DNA from 2 places in the Micromonospora sp. NPDC049366 genome. Region 1 is predicted to be linked to the other one. Evidence: riboswitches for the same ligand, from Rfam matches in the RefSeq annotation. Region 1 holds a riboswitch; the other holds the start of a gene.
The links. A riboswitch is a leader RNA that binds a small molecule or an ion and turns the genes downstream of it on or off. The one in region 1 is predicted to bind ZMP and ZTP.
Positions count from the first base shown of each region.

Region 2: linked by a shared signal. The riboswitch ahead of ACIBTV_RS23605 (glycine hydroxymethyltransferase) and the one ahead of ACIBTV_RS03400 (bifunctional 5,10-methylenetetrahydrofolate dehydrogenase/5,10-methenyltetrahydrofolate cyclohydrolase) in region 1 are both predicted to bind ZMP and ZTP.

Region 1 covers NZ_JBITMV010000001.1:708,715-713,926, reverse strand. Annotated here, with positions in the region: gene ACIBTV_RS03405 (SRPBCC family protein) at 1-231, shown strand, start outside; gene ACIBTV_RS03400 (bifunctional 5,10-methylenetetrahydrofolate dehydrogenase/5,10-methenyltetrahydrofolate cyclohydrolase) at 325-1,170, opposite strand; ZMP/ZTP riboswitch at 1,193-1,272, opposite strand; gene ACIBTV_RS03395 (sugar O-acetyltransferase) at 1,413-2,003, opposite strand; gene ACIBTV_RS03390 (SDR family oxidoreductase) at 2,019-2,789, opposite strand; gene ACIBTV_RS03385 (Rrf2 family transcriptional regulator) at 2,871-3,371, shown strand; gene ACIBTV_RS03380 (tetratricopeptide repeat protein) at 3,561-4,076, shown strand; gene ychF (redox-regulated ATPase YchF) at 4,066-5,151, opposite strand.
Region 2 covers NZ_JBITMV010000017.1:88,024-93,235, reverse strand. Annotated here, with positions in the region: gene ACIBTV_RS23615 (alpha-hydroxy acid oxidase) at 1-48, shown strand, start outside; gene ACIBTV_RS23610 (hypothetical protein) at 140-406, shown strand; gene ACIBTV_RS23605 (glycine hydroxymethyltransferase) at 525-1,964, opposite strand; ZMP/ZTP riboswitch at 1,985-2,074, opposite strand; gene ACIBTV_RS23600 (hemerythrin domain-containing protein) at 2,226-2,726, opposite strand; gene ACIBTV_RS23595 (S8 family peptidase) at 2,861-4,345, opposite strand; gene ACIBTV_RS23590 (NAD(P)H-hydrate dehydratase) at 4,491-5,212, opposite strand, start outside.

The sequences.
Region 1 (5,212 bases):
CACACCTTCGCCTTCTCGTGGCTCGTCGGGCCGGACTGGAAGCCACCCGCTCCGGACGCGGCCGGCAGCCGGGTGACCGTCACCTTCACCCCGACCGACACCGGCACCCGTGTCGACCTGGTGCACGACCGGCTCGACGCACACGGGCCGGGCTGGGAGGGAGTACGCGACGCGGTCGGCGGGGACGGCGGCTGGCCGGGCATCCTCCGCCGGTTCGCCGGGGTGCTCTGACCGTCCGGAGCCGGCCGGCGGGACGCCCTCCGGCCGACTCGGCCGGTGCGCCGCCCCGCCGACCGGCTCGGGCTGCTCGGAGGCGGGCCGCGCCTACGACGCCTCGTGCCGCTCGGCGGCGTCGACCGTCTGCGCGAGCAGCACGGCGATCGTCATCGGCCCCACCCCGCCCGGCACCGGGGTGATCAGGCTCGCCCGGGCGGCAGCGGCGTCGAACTCGACGTCGCCCACGTTGCCCGGGTTGTAACCGGCGTCGACCACCACGGCCCCCGGCCGGATCCACTCGCCCCGGATCAGCTCGGGCACGCCGACCGCCGCCACCACGATGTCCGCCTCAGCCACGTGCGCGGCCAGGTCGACCGTGCGGGAGTGGCAGTAGGTGACCGTCGCGTCGCGGGCCAGCAGCAGCATCCCCACCGGCTTCCCCAGGATGGCGCTGCGGCCCACCACCACGGCCCGACGGCCCCGCAACGGCACGTCGTACGCGTCGAGCAGCCGGATGATCCCCGCCGGCGTGCAGGACGCGAACCCGCGGCTGCCGAACGCCATCGCGGCGAACGACGCGCCGGTCACCCCGTCCACGTCCTTGCCGGGGGCGATCGCCTCGAACGCGGCCCGCTCGTCGACCTGCGCCGGGGTCGGGTGCTGCAACAGGATGCCGTCCACCGACGGGTCGGTCGACAGGTCGTGGAGCACCTTCACCAACTGCTCGGTGCTGGTCGACGCCGGCAGGTCCACGCGGCGCGACTCGATCCCGACCTGGGCGGACCGGTTGACCTTCATCCGCACGTACGTGTGCGAAGCGGGATCGTCGCCCACCAGCACGGTCGCCAGACACGGACGGCGCCCGTGCCGCTCCTGGAACCGGGCGACCCGCTCGGCGGTCTCGTCCAGCAGCCGCCGGGAGACGGCCTGCCCATCCAGCAACGTCGCGGTCATACTCTGCTCCTCACCTCGTGGTGAGGAGCACCCAGGCGGACGATGCTCCCGCTGACAGCGCTCCCCGGTGGTTACCCACCCTCGCCAGTCGCGCAGTCGCAGGCTACCCCACCCCGCGAGATCGACGACCGGGGTCGATCCGGCACCGGCATCCACCCCGGCGAGCACCTGGACATCGCCCCGGTGGTGTCGGAGGAGGAGGTGAGGGCCTTCCAGGCGTACGTCTCGTCGGGCGACCTGCGTCAGGGCCGGTAGCCGGTCCTGTCGGCGTCGGTGATCTCGCGCAGGACCCGGGCCGGCGATCCGACGGCGACGACACCGGACGGGATCGACCGGGTGACCACGCTCCCCGAGCCGACGACCGTGTTGTCGCCGATGGTCACGCCCTGGTTGATGGTGACGTCGCCGCCGATCCAGACGTGGTCGCCGATCGTGGCCGGCTTCGCGTAACAGGCGCCGGCCGCCCGTTCCGCGGGATCGAGGGAGTGGTTCGAGGTGTAGATGCCGACGCGCGGGCCGAAGAGGACGTGGTCACCGATGGTGACGCCACCGCCGTCCAGGATCACGCAGTCGAAGTTGGCGTAGAAGTGGTCGCCGAGGCTGATGTTGAAGCCGAACTCGCAGCGGAACGTGGGCTCGAAATGGCACCCGCGCCCCACCGCGTGCAGCAGGCGCCGCAGGATCGCCTCGCGCTGCTCCTGCGGCTGCCCGAAACTGCTGTTGTACTCGGTGGTCAGCAGCACGGCCCGCTGCCGCGCCTGGGTCAGCTCCTCGGTGAGGTCGTTGTACATCCCGCCCGAGAGGATGTGCTGCCGCTGCGCCTCAAGCGTCACCGCACGATCGTGCCATCAGCCGCGGGTCCCGCGGGTGTGGTCCCGTCGCTGCCCCGCGAGCCATTCGTCGAAGGTGGTCGGCGTGATGCGGGCCCCCTCGCCGGGCAGCATCACGTCGCCGGCCATCGTCGAGTCGAAGATGCCCGACCACGTCGGCATCAGCTTCACCGTGTGGCCGCGCGCCTCGTTGGTGCGGCGGGCCATGTCGACGAGGTCCTGCGGCTCCGGGCCGGCGACGTCGGCGTAGCGGCCTCGGGGCTCGCCCGCGGCGATCTCGGCGAGGACCTCGGCGATGTCCTCGGGCGCGATCGGCTGCACGAGCAGCGGGGCGATCGTCGCGACGCCGTCGCGCTCGGTCCAACCGGCGACCATCGCGGCGAAGTCGTGGAACTGGGTGGCCGGGACGATCGTCCACGGCAGTGGGCCGGCGGTCACGAGACGCTCCTGCTCACGCTTGCCGGCGTAGTGTGCGGTGCCCTCGACGCGATCGATTCCGACGATCGACAGCAGGACGTGGTGTCGGACGCCGGCGCGCTCCCCGGCGGCGAGCAGGTTCCGGGTGGCGGTGCCGAAGTACGCCACCGTCTCCGCGTCGCCGCCGGCCGGCGCGTTGGTCGCGTCGATCACCACGTTGACGCCGGTGAGGGCGTCGTCGAGCCCGTCACCGGTCGACAGGTCGACGCCGAGCGAACGGCTGATGCGTACGACCTCATGTCCGTCCCGCTCGAGGGCGGCGACGGTGAGGGCTCCGATGTTGCCGGTCGCCCCGGCGACTGCGATGCGCATGACGATCTTTCCTCTCGCTGGCTACCGGCTGACGGTATCTCGGACTTAACTCATCCGCAATATCTGCGATAGGATGGCGCCGTGAAGCTGCCCGTGAGCACCGAATGGCTGTTGCACTGCGCCGCGACGCTGGCCCAGCTCGACCCCGGAGCCACCGCCTCGGCGGCGCAGCTCGCGCAGTACTACGACCTCCCGGCCGCCTACCTGGCCAAACAGTTGCAGGGGCTGGTCAAGGCAGGTGTGCTGACCGCGACGACAGGTCCGCGCGGCGGCTTCCGGCTCGCGCAACCGGCATCCGAGATCACCCTGCTGCGGATCGTGGAGGCCGTCGACGGCACCTCCCCGCCCTACGAGTGCCGGGAGATCCGCCAACAGGGCGTGGGAGCACTCTCTCCGGAGGAGTGCCGGACCATCTGCCCCCTCGCCCAGAAGATGGCCGAGGCGCACGACGCGTGGCGGCGCAGCCTCGCCGACGTGTCGCTCGCCGACATCATCGCCACGCTGCCCCCGACGGCACCGGCCCGCACCCGATCCCGCCTCGCGTCGACGACAGGAGCCGCGCCGGCGCGCCGAACGCCGTGATCAGATGCGCCCAAGCCGCCGCCCGCCCGGATCGGTGACCGTCGGGCCCGTTCGGCGTAGGCACGCCGCGAATCCGTCAGGCTGAGCATCGAGTCAGAACAACATGCGCGACACTCCCGCATTCACCGACATCGCGGGCGTGGGTGATACTTCCTTGCTCGCTGATCGAGGGCGACAAGGAGCAGCCGCATGCAGCCGCAGTCCGGAAACGGCGACGATGCCGTCGCACGTGCGCGGGAGCTGGTCCGGGCCAAGCAGCTCGAGCCCGCCGTCGCACTGCTGCGCGAACATCTGACCGCGCATCCGGACGACGGTGTCGGCTGGCGCCGCCTCGCCGGCGCGTTGATCGGGCTCGACGAGGAACCTGCCGCGGTCGATGCCGCCGACCGAGCGATCGAACTCAATTCCGAGGATGCGGCGGCCTACCGCTACCGCGCGCTCGCTCATCAGCTGCTCAGCAGGTATCGGGAGTCGTATGCCGACGCGAAGCGCGCGGTGGAGCTTGCCCCCGATGATCACGAGTCACTGAGCCTGCTCGCCTTGAATGTCCTCGCGGTTGATCGCGACACGGCACGGTTCAAAGAGCTCATCCAACGAGCGCCACCCGCCGGGCGGTCGATGAGGCTTGGGGTTGTGCCCCCGGTGTGCCCCAGGGCGAGGCACCAACCTCCTGACCTCCCGGAACGGGCCGGGTTCAGACGTTGAAGCGGAACTCCACGACGTCGCCGTCCTGCATGACGTACTCCTTGCCCTCGATCCGGACCTTGCCGGCGGACTTGGCGGCGGCCATGCTGCCGGCGGCGACCAGGTCGGCGTAGGAGACCACCTCGGCCTTGATGAAGCCGCGCTGGAAGTCGGAGTGGATGACCCCCGCGGCCTCCGGCGCGGTCGCGCCGATCGGGATGGTCCAGGCCCGCGCCTCCTTGGGCCCGGCCGTGAGGTACGTCTGGAGCCCGAGCGTGCGGAAACCCACCCGGACCAGCTGGTCCAGGCCCGGCTCACTCTGCCCGATCGACTCCAGCAGCTCGCGGGCCTCCTCCTCGGGCAGGTCCACCAGCTCCGACTCGATCTTCGCGTCCATGAAGATCGCCTCGGCCGGGGCGACCAGGGCGCGCAGTTCGTCGAGGAACTCGGCGTTGCCCAGCTCGGCCTCGTCGACGTTGAAGACGTAGAGGAACGGCTTCGTGGTGAGCAGGTGCAGCTCGCGCAGGTGCTCCAGCTCGATACCCGCGTCCTTGGCGCCCGCGTAGAGGGTGACGCCCGTGTCGAGCAGCTCCGTCGCCTTTTTCGCGGCGGTCACCGCGGCGGCCCGGTCCTTGCGGAGCTTGGCCTCCTTCTCCAGCCGCGGCACCGCCTTCTCCAGGGTCTGGAGGTCGGCCAGGATCAGCTCCGTGTTGATCGTCTCGATGTCGTCGGCCGGGGAGACCTTGCCGTCGACGTGCACCACGTTCGGGTCGGAGAAGGCGCGGACCACCTGGCAGATCGCGGAGGCGTCCCGGATGTTCGCCAGGAACGCGTTGCCCCGGCCCTGCCCCTTGGAGGCGCCGCGCACCAGGCCGGCGATGTCGACGAACGACACCGGCGCGGGCAGCACCTTCTGCGAGCTGAAGATCTCGGCGAGCTTGTCCAGTCGCTCGTCGGGGAGCCCGACAACGCCGACGTTGGGCTCGATGGTGGCGAACGGGTAGTTCGCGGCGAGCACGTCGTTCTTGGTCAGGGCGTTGAAGAGCGTGCTCTTACCCACGTTGGGCAGGCCGACGATGCCGATGGTGAGACTCACGACGAGCCAGCTTACGCGGTTGCGCTCCCGCACCGGCACGCAGTGCCGCCGATGGCGCGCC
Region 2 (5,212 bases), on a different contig from region 1:
GCCGACCCGGCCGCCGCCCGGGAGCTGCGTACCGTCCCGGTGGGCTGACGCCGAGCGGTCTCATGAGGTTGACACATCGCGTTCACCGCGTGGCAAAGCGCGACCGCCGCCGTTTCGGTGTCCTGGATGGACGGTCATAATGGGCCCCATGGTTGCCTGGGAGTACGCCTTGCTCGTCCGCCGCTATCAGGGACAGGGCCGCAATTTCCACGTCTCGTTCGTCTGGTACGGGCCCGACGGGTCCCGCACCGACATCACGGCGTACGGGGACACCGCCGTCGCCCACCTCAACCGGGTCGGCCGCGACGGGTGGGAGCTGGTCTCGGCGGCGGAGGACGTGAACAACGTGCAGGGCAGCACCGAGGTGCACCGCTACCACCTCAAGCGTCCCCTGACCCGCCCCTGACCCCCCGCTCCGGCCCCCGGCCCTCGCCGGGCCCGCCGGAAACCGGTGATCAAGAGGTTCGCGTCACGGCACGGCCGGAATCTGACGCGAACCTCTTGATCAACAGGGTTGTGCGGGGTCAGGTCAGGTCGACCATCGGGTAGAGCGGGAAGCCGGTCAGCAGCTCGGCCGCCTGGCGGGCCACCTTGTCGGCGACGGCCGGGTCGAGCACGTACTTGGCCTTCGACGGAGTGCCGTCGGCGTTGGCGCCGGCGCTGGTCTGGCTCAGCACGGTGTGGATCAGCTCGGCGGTCTGGTCCATCTCGGCGGTGCCCAGCCCACGCGTGGTGAGCGCGGGGGTGCCGATGCGGATGCCGGAGGTGTACCACGCGCCGTTCGGGTCCTGCGGCACCGAGTTGCGGTTGGTGACGATGCCCGAGTCCAGCAGCGCCTGCTCGGCCTGCCGGCCGGTCAGCCCGTACGACGTGACGTCGATGATCGCCAGGTGGTTGTCGGTGCCGCCGGTGACCAGGGTGGCGCCCCGGCGCAGCAGCCCCTCGGCCAGCGCCTGCGCGTTGGCGACGATCCGCTGGGCATAGTCGGCGAAGTCCGGGCGGCGCGCCTCGGCCAGCGCCACCGCCTTCGCGGCCATCACGTGCGGCAGCGGGCCGCCGAGCACCATCGGGCAGCCCCGGTCGACCTGCTCGGCCAACTCCGGCTGGCAGAGCACCATGCCGCCACGCGGACCCCGCAGCGACTTGTGGGTGGTCGTGGTGACGATGTGCGCGTGCGGCACCGGGTCGAAGTCGCCGGTGAACACCTTGCCGGCGACCAGCCCGGCGAAGTGCGCCATGTCCACCATGAAGGTGGCGCCGACCGAGTCGGCGATCTCCCGCATGATCCGGAAGTTGACCTTCCGCGGGTACGCGGAGTAGCCGGCCACCAGGATCAGCGGCTTGAACTCCCGCGCCGCCTCGGCGACCTTGTCGTAGTCGATCAGCCCGGTGGCCGGGTCGGTGCCATAGCTGCGCTGGTCGAACATCTTGCCGGAGATGTTCGGACGGAAGCCGTGGGTGAGGTGGCCGCCGGCGTCCAGCGACATGCCGAGCATCCGCTGGTTGCCCAGCTCCCGGCGCAACGCGAACCAGTCCGCCTCGGTGAGGTCGTTGACCTGGCGGGCCTGCGCCTTCTTCAGCGCCGGGGCCTCCACCCGGTCGGCCAGGATCGCCCAGAACGCCACCAGGTTGGCGTCGATGCCGGAGTGCGGCTGCACGTACGCGTGCGGGGCGCCGAACAGCTCACGGGCGTGCTCGGCGGCGAGCGCCTCGACGGTGTCCACGTTCTGGCAGCCGGCGTAGAAGCGCCGACCGACGGTGCCCTCGGCGTACTTGTCACTGAACCAGTTGCCCATCGCCAGCAGCGTGGCGGGGGAGGCGTAGTTCTCGCTGGCGATCAGCTTGAGCGACTCGCGCTGGTCGGCGAGCTCCGCACCGATGGCGTCGGCCACCCGGGGCTCGACGGCGCGGATCACTTCGAGCGCGCTGCGGAAGGCGGTGGATTCGGCGTTCGGCGACGACATGCGAGACCTCCTACTGACGTACGGAAGGCCCAGGCGCTCGGCAGACGTCCTCATGACGGGGCCGCTCCCCGATGGTTCTCCATCCCCACGCGCCAGTCACGGCCCGCTGACGATCCTACCGGTAGCGGACCCCGGCACCCGGGTCGACCTCGACCGCCGGGCCGGGACGGGGTCGGCGGGCCCACCCCGACGCCCACCGAGGGCCCGACAACCGCGAGGGGCCCGGCGATACGCCGGGCCCCTCGCGGTTGGGTGGCGCGGTCAGGCGGTCACCGCGTCCAGGGCCTTCTGGACGGCCTTCGCGTCGGTCGGCTTGCGCGGGGCCTCCGCACGCAGCGCGATCATCCGCTCACCGATCTCCTGGAGCTGCTTGCGGCCGAGCGCGTCCCGCACCTTCGGGAACCACTCCTGCTCCTCCTCCTCGACGTGGTGCAGCACGTTCTCGATCAGCACCGTCGTCTTGGCGTTGAAGTGCTCGTCCTCGGCGTCCATCGCGAACAGCTCCGCGCAGAGCACGTCCGCCACGTGGTGCTCCTCGTACGACTCGAGGATGTCGTCCTCCAGGTCCGGCAGGAGCCGGCGGACCTCCGGGTACATCACCTCGTTCTCCAGGTAGGTGTGCACCGTGAGGGCCTCCACGATCTCGCCCACCAGCTTCTGCCGCCGGCTCGCCGGCCCCTCCTCGGCCTCCTGGAAGGCCTTGAACAGGCGGCGCATCTCCTTGTGGTCCTCTTTCAGCAGGACGATGGCATCGGTCGACACGGGCTGACCTCCTCGGTTGTGGCTCGGGGTGATCGTCTCCCTACCCCGGCGGTGAACAGGGGAAACAGCTGTCCCTCGAAAGAGGAGGGGCCCGGCGCCGACGCGCCGGGCCCCTCCGGGGGTCGTGCCGGGTGCTACTTCACCACGTTGTAGGCGCTCACCATGCCCGCGCCGTAGAACCCGTTACGGGCGCCACCGGCACAGGTGGCGTCGTAGGCGTGCGGTCCGTCGGGGTGCAGCGGCGCCGGGTTGTAGACGCCCTCGGGGCAGGCCTTCGCCACCGCGGTGCTCTGCAGGAACGCGGCCAGTTGGCCGGGGTTCATGCCCGGGTGGGCGGAGAGCGCCAGGGCCGCGACGCCGGTGGCGTGCGGGCCGGACATCGAGGTGCCCTGCTTGTAGCCCCACCCGTTGGTGCGGGTGGTGGTGTTGAAGGTCGTCGACAGGATCTGGTCGGTGGTGGTCCCGCTGACCCCCCGGGTGCGGAACCGGCTGTCGCCGCCCGGGGCCGTCACCTCGACCACACCCTGCCCGTACGAGGAGTAGTAGCTCTTCTCCCCGGTCGGGCCCACCGCCGAGACGGTCAGCACGCCCGGCGCCTCGGCCGGGAGGTCGAGGCAGGCGCTGTTGACCTCGCGCACCTCCGGGGTGCCGTTGTTGGGGCTGCCGGCGTCGACGCTCTTGTGCTGGAGGTCGACGTTGGAGTTGCCGGCGGAGGCCACGTTCAGCACGCCCTTGCTCGCCGAGTAGCGGATGGCCCGCTGCACGGCCTGCCACACCGGACGCTGGCGTGCGTCGTTGCGGCAGTTGAACTCCCACGGGTCGATGTAGTAGCTGTTGTTGGTCAGCTGCATCCCGTGCTCGGCGGCCCAGACGAACCCGCAGACCGCAGCCTCCGGGAAGATGTAGCCCTCGTCGTTGACGACCTTCACGGCGGCGACCTTCACGCCGGGGGCGACGCCGGTGACGCCGACGCCGTTGACGGCGGCGGCGATGGTGCCGGCGACGTGCGTGCCGTGGTCCGAGGTGGTGGGGTTCCAGGCCGCCTCGGTGGTGTCGACGACACCGCCGACGCAGGACGTGCTCTTGTCCTTGGCGATCTGGCCGGCCAGGTCGGGGTGGCTGCTGGAGATGCCGCTGTCCAGCACGCCCACCAGCACGTCGGGGCTGCCTGCGTTGACGGCGTGCGCCTGGGGGACGCCGATCATCGACATGTCCCACTGCTGGGCGAACAGCGGCTCACCCGTCGGGTCGGCCGTGGCGGTCACGGCGTCGGCGGCCGCGACCTCGATGGTCTCACCCTCGTCCAGGGCGCTGCCCAGGCCGGTGGTGGCGGCGACCGAGTCGACCCCGGCACCGGCGACCGCCGTGGCGAACGCCGGATTGGTCGAGCGGACCACGAGGACGCCGATCTGGTCGTAGCGGGCGACCACCGTGCCGTCGGCGGCGGCCACCCGGGCCGCCGCCCGGTCCGTCTTCCCGCCCTGCGGGGCGAGGACGAGGAACGTGGTCTCCGGACCGGCGGCCGAGGCCGCCGGCGCCAGCCCGCCGGTCACGGCGAGGCCGATGCCGAGCGTCAGCGCTGACGCCGCGGCGAGTGTCTTGCGACGGATCACCTTCACACAGACTCCCAGGGCTGTTCCCCGCCGGGCGTGCGCACCCCGAGGGTGCTCCCGGCGGGAGGCGGACGGGGCGCCGCCTCCGCCCGGAACAGCGCGGTCGGTCGATGCCGCGTTACACCCAGCTGCCCTGCCCGGCCGACGAGTGTCAGACCGTGGCGATGGTGTGCGGAATCTCGTCGAGCAGCTCGCGGGCCAGGAACCCGATCCGGCCGTACTGGGGGACCAGCCGCTGGCCGCTCACCGCGTGCGCGAACGCCGCCCAGCAGGCCGCCTGCGCCGGCTGCGCCCCACGGGAGAGCAGCCCGGCGAGCAGACCGCAGCGCACGTCACCACTGCCCGACGTGCCGAGCCCGGCGTCGCCGCTCTCCTCCCGCCAGCTTCCGCCGTCGGGGGAGGCGACGTGCCCGAACAGCGAGACGACGGCGTCGTACCGGTCGGCCAGCTCGGCCGCCTCGGCGTCCAGGTCCTCGCCCACGTCCCGGCCGAGCAGGTGCCGCGCCTCGGTGAGGTTGGGGGTGAGCACCACCGGACGGCCCGCGCCGGCCAGCAGGCCCGGCTCGTGGCTGAGCGCACCCAGCGCGTACGCGTCGAGCACCAGCGCGGTGTCCGACGCCGCCGCGTCGCGTACCACGTGCAGCAGCCGCAGCGTCTCGTCGATGTCGTTGAGCCCCGGACCGACGGCCACCACGTCGGCGGCGGCGACGAGGTCGCAGAGCCGGTCGCCGGAGCGGCCGGCGACCGCGCCGTCGCTGGTCTCGGGCAGCCCCACCACCAGCGCCTCGGGCACCTGGATGCTCAGCGCGGCGGCGGTGGACTCGGCGGCGGCCAGCTGGAGCACCCCGGCCCCGGCGCGCAGCGCGGCGACCC